2 regions of the Streptomyces sp. NPDC050842 genome follow, and region 1 is predicted to be linked to the other one. Evidence: riboswitches for the same ligand, from Rfam matches in the RefSeq annotation. Region 1 holds a riboswitch; the other holds the start of a gene.

Region 1 (4,204 bases):
CGGTACTGGAGCCGAACTCGGGCGCGTCACCCGCCGCCGCCATGCCGGCCGCGTCGATCCGCCGCATCACGAAGGTGTTGTTGTTGTCGGAGCCCTCGCCCTTCGCGGCGGTCGCGCAGCGCGCGGCCAGGTCCGCGGGGGAGTCGGGGCAGCCCATGACCGTGTTGCCGAGCGTCGTGAAGTCGCCGTAGATCGACTCGTCGTACCGCTTGCCGAAGGGCTCGATGACGTCCGCCGAGGCCGGACCGGCCGTCGAGAGCGCAAACGAGGCCACGGCGAGGCCGACGACCGCCGCCACACTGCCCAGGTGTTGTTGTCTGAAGCGCATAAAAGGGCAATGTAGGCAAAGCGGATCATCTGGTGGCGTTACGCCACGCGGCGGCGCGTGTACTCCCTGATGTCGAGCATCGGCGGCCGCTCCTCCGTGTCCACCGCGTAGGTCCGCGGGACGAACCCCTCCTCGCCCCGCTCGAACTGCGTCAGCCGCGGCCGTACGAGGTGCCCGCGCGAGAGCCGCAGCTGCGCCGTCCGGTAGATCGCCGCCGCCATCCGGCCGAGCGCCCGCTCGTCCTGATGGCGGTGCTTGCGTACGCCCACGTCGACCTGCGCGAGCGCGTCCAGGCCCACGGTGTGCAGCGCGTCGACGAGCAGCCCCAACTCCACTCCGTAACCGACGGGGAAGGGCAGCCGCTCCAGGAGCGAGCGCCGCGCCGCGTACTCGCCGCCCAGCGGCTGGACGAAGCCGGCCAGCTGCGGCCAGTGCATGTTGAGGAGGGGGCGTGCCACCAGCTCCGTCACGCGACCGCCCTGGCCAGGAGTGTCCCCGGCTCCGAACGGGCGGTCGTAGGTCGCCTTCACGAAGTCGATGTCGGGGTCGGTGAGCAGCGGGCCCACGATCCCCGTCACGAAGTCCGCGGAGAAGTCCCGCAGATCCGCGTCCACGAAGCACACGACGTCCCCGCTCGTCACCATGAGCGACCGCCACAGGACCTCGCCCTTGCCGGGGACGGCCGGTATCCGGGGGAGGATCGCGTCCCGCGCGACCACCCGCGCCCCGGCTGCCGCCGCCACCTCCGCCGTACGGTCGGTGGAGCCCGAGTCGATCACGACCAGTTCGTCGACGAGCGGCACCGCCTCGGACATCAGCTCGCGGCGGATCACGGCGACGATGTCGCCGACCGTCGCCTCCTCGTTCAGCGCCGGCAGCACGACGCTGACCTTCGTGTTTCGCTTGGCGGCGAGGATCCGCTCCATCGGCCGGTCAGCCACGGACCAGGACCGCCGGTCCAGCCAGCGCTCCACCTCTTCCAGCACGTGATCTCCATCTCGCGGTACGGACGGCCCGTCCAAGCTCCGGGGCCTTCGGTTACAGTCTTGAACAACGCGGATGCCCGATGCACGTCGGGGTGCCGCCCGCGTCGGAGCGCAGGAACGAAGCCCGCGAGGACTTCACCGCACTTCACAATCGAATACCGCTCATCCAGAGGGGCAGAGGGAAACGGCCCGTTGAAGCCCCGGCAACCCTCCAGTCGGTTCGTCTCGTCCTCCAGCGAGGTCCCCGGCTAGGGAAGGTGCCAAATCCGTCTCATGACGAAAAGTTCGTCATGGGAAAGATGAGGAGAAAGGGCCTCGCCTCCATGGCTGTACAGACTGTCGCCTCTGCCACCACCGTCGACCTCGGTCCCGCTTCAGGGCTTTCCTGTCGCGAATGCGGTGAAGTGTTCGCACTTGGTCCGATCTTCGCCTGCGAACTCTGTTTCGGACCGCTCGAAGTCGCGTACGACCTCCCCACCGGTGACCCCGAGGCACTGCGCAAGCAGATCGAGGCCGGCCCCGCCAACATCTGGCGCTACGCCCCCCTGCTGCCCGTCCCGGCCGACGTCGCCGAGAAGCCGAACCTGAACCCGGGCTGGACCAAGCTCGTCCAGGCCGACAACCTCGCCCGCGAGATCGGTGTCGCCCCCGGCAAGCTCTTCGTCAAGGACGACTCGGGCAACCCGACCCACTCCTTCAAGGACCGGGTCGTCGCGCAGGCCCTCGAGGCCGCCCGCGCCTTCGGCTTCACCACGCTCTCCTGCTCCTCCACCGGCAACCTGGCCGGCGCCGTCGGCGCCGCCGCCGCCCGCGCCGGCTTCCGGTCCTGCGTCTTCATCCCGCACGACCTGGAGCAGGGCAAGGTCGTCATGGCCGCCGTCTACGGCGGTGACCTCGTCGCCATCGAGGGCAACTACGACGACGTCAACCGCTTCTGCTCGGAGCTCATCGGCGACCCGCTGGGCGAGGGCTGGGGCTTCGTCAACGTCAACCTCCGCCCGTACTACGGCGAGGGCTCCAAGACGCTCGCGTACGAGATCTGCGAGCAGCTCGGCTGGGTCATCCCCGACCAGCTCGTCATCCCGATCGCGTCCGGCTCGCAGCTCACCAAGATCGACAAGGGTCTGCAGGAGCTCATCAAGCTGGGCCTCGTCGAGGACAAGCCGTACAAGATCTTCGGCGCGCAGGCCGAGGGCTGCTCCCCGGTCTCCGCCGCCTTCAAGGCCGGCCACGACGTCGTCCGCCCGCAGAAGCCGAACACGATCGCCAAGTCGCTCGCGATCGGCAACCCGGCCGACGGCCCGTACGTCCTCGACATCGCCCGCCGCACCGGCGGCGCCGTGGAGGACGTGAACGACGAGCAGGTCGTGGACGCGATCAAGCTGCTCGCGCAGACCGAGGGCATCTTCGCCGAGACCGCGGGCGGCGTGACCGTCGGCGTCACGAAGAAGCTCGTCGAGGCGGGTCTGATCGACCCGGAGCTCACCACTGTCGTGCTGAACACCGGCGACGGCCTCAAGACCCTGGACGCCGTGGCCGAGGGCTCGCAGGCGACCGCCACCATCCGCCCGAGCCTGGACGCGTTCCGCGCCGCGGGCCTGGCCCTCTGAGAGGTACGAAGACATGGCCGTGAACGTCCGCATCCCCACCATCCTCCGCACCTACACGGGCGGGCAGTCCGAGGTCCCGGCCGAGGGCGCGACCCTCGCCGAGGTCATCGCGGACCTGGAGAAGAACCACACCGGCATCGCCGCCCGCGTCCTGGACGACCAGGGCAAGCTGCGCCGCTTCGTCAACGTGTACGTGAACGACGACGACGTGCGCTTCGAGCAGGGCCTGGAGACGGCCACCCCGGCCGGCGCGGGCGTCTCGATCATCCCGGCCGTCGCCGGCGGCTGCTGAGTCCCGGGACTCTTCTGTCCCGTCTTTCTTGAATTGCCCCTTCCGCGACATAAAGCGGAGGGGGCAATTCTGCATGGTTAAGCGGGGTAGAGTTGGGGAAGTCCCCTCCGCTGCTCATGCCGGACGCATATGAGAATGCGTCCTTGCGCGTCAGGAAGCAGCCAAAGTGCATGTGCGTTGTGTACGTTCTGCGCGTTTTGCCGGGCCCGACTTGCCCCGGAACTCCAGGGATTCTCCCTAATTCCCCTTTCTGCCATGCCCAGAATTCTCGCTCGAATGACCTGTTGCAGAGGGCAGTTGGGCAGATACATTCAGCGGCGGTCGACGCGTTCCGGCGCAGGGTCTGACCCCGGGTCCGCGAAGTGCGGTTCCCGCGCAAGGGCCAGTAATAGGGGAGTTAGGCATGGCTCAGGGCACCGTCAAGTGGTTCAACGCGGAGAAGGGCTACGGCTTCATCGCGGTCGACGGTGGTGCGGATGTTTTCGTCCACTACAGCGCGATCCAGATGGATGGCTACCGCAGCCTCGAAGAGGGGCAGCGGGTCGAGTTCGAGATTTCGCAGGGCCAGAAGGGTCCGCAGGCGGACATGGTCAAGCTCGCCGTCTGAGCGCGGCGCGATCGGCCACCGACGCAACGCCGTCGAGGGGCCCGCATCCCCCAGGGGAAGCGGGCCCCTCACGCGTTTCCGCACCCGTGGCGTACCCGTGCCGCACGTGTGCCGACCCGTGTCAGGACTGCCCGAAACCCGAGAGTCGCTTGCACTCTCCTAGGGCGAGTGCTAATCATTGGCGTTAGCACTCGGCAGGTGAGAGTGCTACGAGGATCGGGCAGACGAGGTCGCCGACCGGGTGGGGCAGGGAACCACACGGAACACGCGGAGGCCGTCCGTCGCGGGCGTCGGCGCGGTCCTGGAGCGTTATCCACCCCATGTCCGGGAGGACCACTTCACATGGCCAAGATCATCGCGTTCGACGAGGAGGCCCGGCGC
Region 2 (4,204 bases), on a different contig from region 1:
GCCTCCAGCGCCGGGACAAGGACAAGGTGCTGCACGGCCGCGAGTCGGGCATCATCAAGCGCCTGCCGCACGGTGAGTTCGTCGAGATCCACGAGCCGCTCAGCCAGGGCGAGCTGCACCGCCTCACGGCGCACGAGCAGTACGAGCCCGCGGAGCTGCCGCCGGCCGTCGACGAGAACGGCGTGGAGCGCAAGATCGGCCCGATCGAGAAGCTCCGGGTCAAGCTCAACAAGGGCTACTACGGCGGGGACAGCCAGATCGCCAAGCCCACCTCGGAGGAGTACAAGGAGATCCAGAGCGGCCACGGCCACCACTGATCCCCTGACCTTCCGATGACGTAGGTCGCCACGGTGAGAGCCCCGTCCATTCGATGGACGGGGCTCTTCGCCGTCTCCCGGGCTCGATAGGGTGGCACTTGTCTTTCCCTACGTGACGATCCAGGAGCTGCCATGAGCGCTGCGACCCCCGCTGGAGGACCTACGTCGGCGGGCCGCTCCTGGCCCGCCCTCCTGAACGGCCTGCTCGACGGCCGCGACCTCGCCGCCGACGACACGGCCTGGGCGATGGACCTGATCATGCGCGGCGAGGCCACCGACGCCCAGATCGCCGGATTCATGGTGGCGCTGCGGGCCAAGGGCGAGACGGTGGCGGAGATCACCGGCCTCGTACGGAGCATGTACGAACACGCCAACGTGATCGAGGTGCCGGGCCCCGCCGTCGACATCGTCGGCACCGGCGGCGACGGCGCCAAGACCGTCAACATCTCCACGATGGCGTCGATCGTGGCCGCCGGCACGGGCGCGAAGGTCGTCAAGCACGGCAACCGCGCCGCGTCCTCCGCCTCCGGCTCCTCCGACGTCCTGGAGAAGCTCGGCATCAATCTGCACCTGACCCCGCAGCGGGTCGCCGAGGTCGCCGAGGAAGCCGGCATCACCATCTGCTTCGCGGTGAAGTTCCACCCGGCGCTGCGGCACGTCGCCGCCGCGCGCGGCCAGCTGGGGATCCGCACGACCTTCAACGTCCTCGGCCCGCTGACCAACCCGGCCAAGGTACGCGCCCAGGCCGTCGGCGTCGCCGACGCGCGCATGGCGCCGATCGTGGCCGGGGTCTTCGCCGAGCGCGGCAACTCCGCCCTGGTCTTCCGCGGCGACGACGGCCTGGACGAGCTGACGACCACCTCCACCTCCCGGGTGTGGGTCGTCCGCGGCGGTACGGTCACCGAGGAGCGCTTCGACCCGCGGGACGTGGGCATCGACCTCGTACCCCTGGAGGCGCTGCGCGGCGCGGACGCCTCGTTCAACGCCGACGTGGCCCGTCGGCTGCTCGCGGGGGAGACCGGGCCCGTACGGGACGCGGTGCTCCTCAACACCGCGGCGGCGCTCACCGCGCTCGAACCGGGCGAGGGCACCCTCGTGGAGCAGCTGCGGGCCGGCATCGCGAAGGCCGCGGAGGCCATCGACTCCGGGGCGGCCCGTCAGACCCTGGAGCGCTGGATCGCCGCCAGCAACGCGTAGTCGTCCCCCAAGGCCCTGGTCCAGCATGCGGACCGCGGTCTTGCGCATGCGCGATCATGTGGCAGGATGCATGCCAGGTCATGAGTGACAGCTACGAAGCCCCGGCTTGCTGTCCGGCAACCCTCCGTCCGTGGCGGGGTGCCCCGGGTGAAGACCAGGCCGTAGACAGCAAGGTCTACGGCAAGCGCGGGCCCCTCGACACACCAGGGGTCCTGGTCTCTCGAGGAGCTTTTTCCGTGAGCAAGCGAATGCGATAGGGCGAATCCGCCCCTTCTTCACCCTCGGATCAGGGTCACTTTCGCGTACCCCCATGTCTTCCGAGGCATCACCCGTACCCCGCCACGTCCGGCCGCGTACGGGATCACCGAAGCCATTCCGCACCGCCCGCCGGGAGATACCGCCATGTCCGCATACCCGAACGCCGCCGTCGACACCGCCTCCGTCGAGTCCTCCGTCCAGACCTCCGTCGAGACCTCCGGCTCCGAGTCCGCCGACCCCTGCTGCGCCGCCCCGCTGCCCGTCCTCGGCCGGGACGTCACCGTCCCGCTCGTCACCGGCGGCGAAGTGACCTACGCGGCGCTCGACTACGCCGCCAGCGCCCCGGCGCTCCAGCGGGTGTGGGACGACGTCGCCGCGTACGCCCCCTACTACGGCAGCGTCCACCGCGGCGCCGGCTACCTCTCCCAGCTCTCCACCGACCTCTTCGAGAACAGCCGCGTCACCGTCGCCGAGTTCCTCGACTGCCGCCCCGGCGACCAGGTCGTCTTCACCCGCTCCACCACCGACTCCCTCAACCTGCTCGCCCGGGCCGTCCCGGCCGGCTGCGAGGTCTTCGTCTTCGAGACCGAGCACCACGCCTCGCTCCTTCCGTGGCAGGACGCCCGCGTCACCTACCTCAACGCGCCGCGCACCCCGGCCCAGGCCGTCGAGACGCTTGAGCGGGCGCTCGCCGACCGCGACCCTTACGGCCCCGCCCTGGTCTGCGTCACCGGCGCCTCGAACGTCACCGGTGAACTGTGGCCGGTGAAGGAGCTCGCCGCCGCCGCGCACGCCCACGGCGCCCGGATCGTGCTCGACGCCGCCCAGCTCGCGCCCCACCACCCCGTCTCCGTACAGGAGTTGGATGTGGACTGGGTCGCCTTCTCCGGGCACAAGCTGTACGCGCCCTTCGGCTCGGGCGTCCTCGCGGGCCGCTCCGACTGGCTCCAGGACGCCGAGCCGTACCTCGCCGGCGGCGGCGCCTCCCGCACGGTGGCGCGCCGGGCCGACGGTGGCGTGGACGTCGAGTGGCACACCACCGCCGCCCGCCACGAGGCCGGCTCCCCGAACGTCATCGGCGTCTACTCCATCGCCTCCGCCTGCAAGGCGCTCACCGAGGCCGGCTTCGATCAGCTGGTCCCCCGCGAGCAACACCTGATCGACACGGTGCGCGCGGGCCTCGCCGAGGTGCCCGAGGTCAAGGTGCTCTCGCTCTTCGGCGACGACGCGCCCCGCGTGGGAGTCATCTCCTTCGTCGTGGAGGGCTGGAACAGCTCCCACTTCGCCGCCGCGCTCTCCGCCGAGTACGGCATCGGCGTCCGCGACGGCCTGTTCTGCGCCCACCCGCTGGTCCGCACTCTGCTCGGCAGCGACCCGCAGACCCAGGGGGAGTGCGGCGCCCCCGAGGCCGCGCCCGGCGAGCGATCGCTCAACGCCATCCGGGTGAGCTTCGGCGCCGGTACACCGGACGAGCACGTGGAGCGGTTCGTCGGCGCCGTGAAGGCGCTCGTCCGGGACGGCGCACAGTGGAAGTACCGCACCGAGGACGGCCGCTGCGTCCCGGACCGCGGCTGACCGGTCACTCGTACGGGTGAAGGGGGCCTCCCGACCGGGAGACCCCCTTCACCCATGACGCGTGCGCGGCCTCAGGACTCCAGACCGATGGCGAAGGCCGCCTCCAGGTCGTGCTGGGAGTACGTACGGAACGCCACGTGCGTGTCCGTGGCCTCGACGCCGGGGATCTTGCTGATGCTTCCGGGGATCACGTCCGCCAGGTCGTCGTGGCGCGACACCCGCACCATGGCGATCAGGTCGTAGGTGCCGGTCACCGAGAAGACCTCGCTGACGCTGTCGAGCGCGGCGATCGACTCGGCGATCTCGGGGATGCGGTCCACGCTGGTCTTGATGAGCACGATCGCGGTGATCACGGCTGGCTTTCTCCCTCGGTCGCCGCGGCTGGAGCCTTCACTCTATCCCCACCCCGGTAGCGGCCCCAGGCGTAGAGGAAGCCGACGGAGAAGCCCACCACATGGGACAGATAGGCGATGCCGGGTCCCGGTCCGGCCGCCCGCGCCGCCAGCCACTGGAGCACGAACCAGAAGATCAGCACGATCCAGGCGGGGAAGCGCAGCGGCAGGAAGAAGAGGAAGGGGAAGAGGCTGGTCACACGGGAGCGCGGGAAGAGGAAGAGGAAGGCCCCGAGCACCCCGGAGATCGCCCCGGACGCCCCGACGAGCGTCTGCTCGCTGTTCGCGTGCGCCACCGCGTACCCGACGAGGGCGAGGCAGCCGGTGCCCAGATAGAAGAGGGCGAACGCGATCGGACCCATGCGCTCCTCGGCCATCGCGCCGAAGACGTAGAGGAAGAGCATGTTCCCAAGGAGGTGGAGCCAGCTGCCGTGGACGAAGAGCGCGGTGAACGGCGTGAGCAGG

What was found. A riboswitch is a leader RNA that binds a small molecule or an ion and turns the genes downstream of it on or off. The one in region 1 is predicted to bind S-adenosylmethionine.
Region 2: linked by a shared signal. The riboswitch ahead of ACIBG6_RS25465 (aminotransferase class V-fold PLP-dependent enzyme) and the one ahead of thrC (threonine synthase) in region 1 are both predicted to bind S-adenosylmethionine.

What each region holds. Positions count from the first base shown of each region.
Region 1 covers NZ_JBITGA010000006.1:525,772-529,975, reverse strand. Annotated here, with positions in the region: gene ACIBG6_RS23170 (hypothetical protein) at 1-328, opposite strand, end outside; gene ACIBG6_RS23165 (glucosyl-3-phosphoglycerate synthase) at 367-1,314, opposite strand; SAM riboswitch class I at 1,474-1,620, shown strand; gene thrC (threonine synthase) at 1,614-2,924, shown strand; gene ACIBG6_RS23155 (MoaD/ThiS family protein) at 2,938-3,216, shown strand; gene ACIBG6_RS23150 (cold-shock protein) at 3,620-3,823, shown strand; gene groL (chaperonin GroEL) at 4,166-4,204, shown strand, end outside.
Region 2 covers NZ_JBITGA010000007.1:388,772-392,975, reverse strand. Annotated here, with positions in the region: gene ACIBG6_RS25475 (cytochrome bc complex cytochrome b subunit) at 1-317, shown strand, start outside; gene trpD (anthranilate phosphoribosyltransferase) at 450-1,514, shown strand; SAM riboswitch class IV at 1,591-1,707, shown strand; gene ACIBG6_RS25465 (aminotransferase class V-fold PLP-dependent enzyme) at 1,917-3,347, shown strand; gene ACIBG6_RS25460 (Lrp/AsnC family transcriptional regulator) at 3,419-3,700, opposite strand; gene ACIBG6_RS25455 (rhomboid family intramembrane serine protease) at 3,697-4,204, opposite strand, start outside.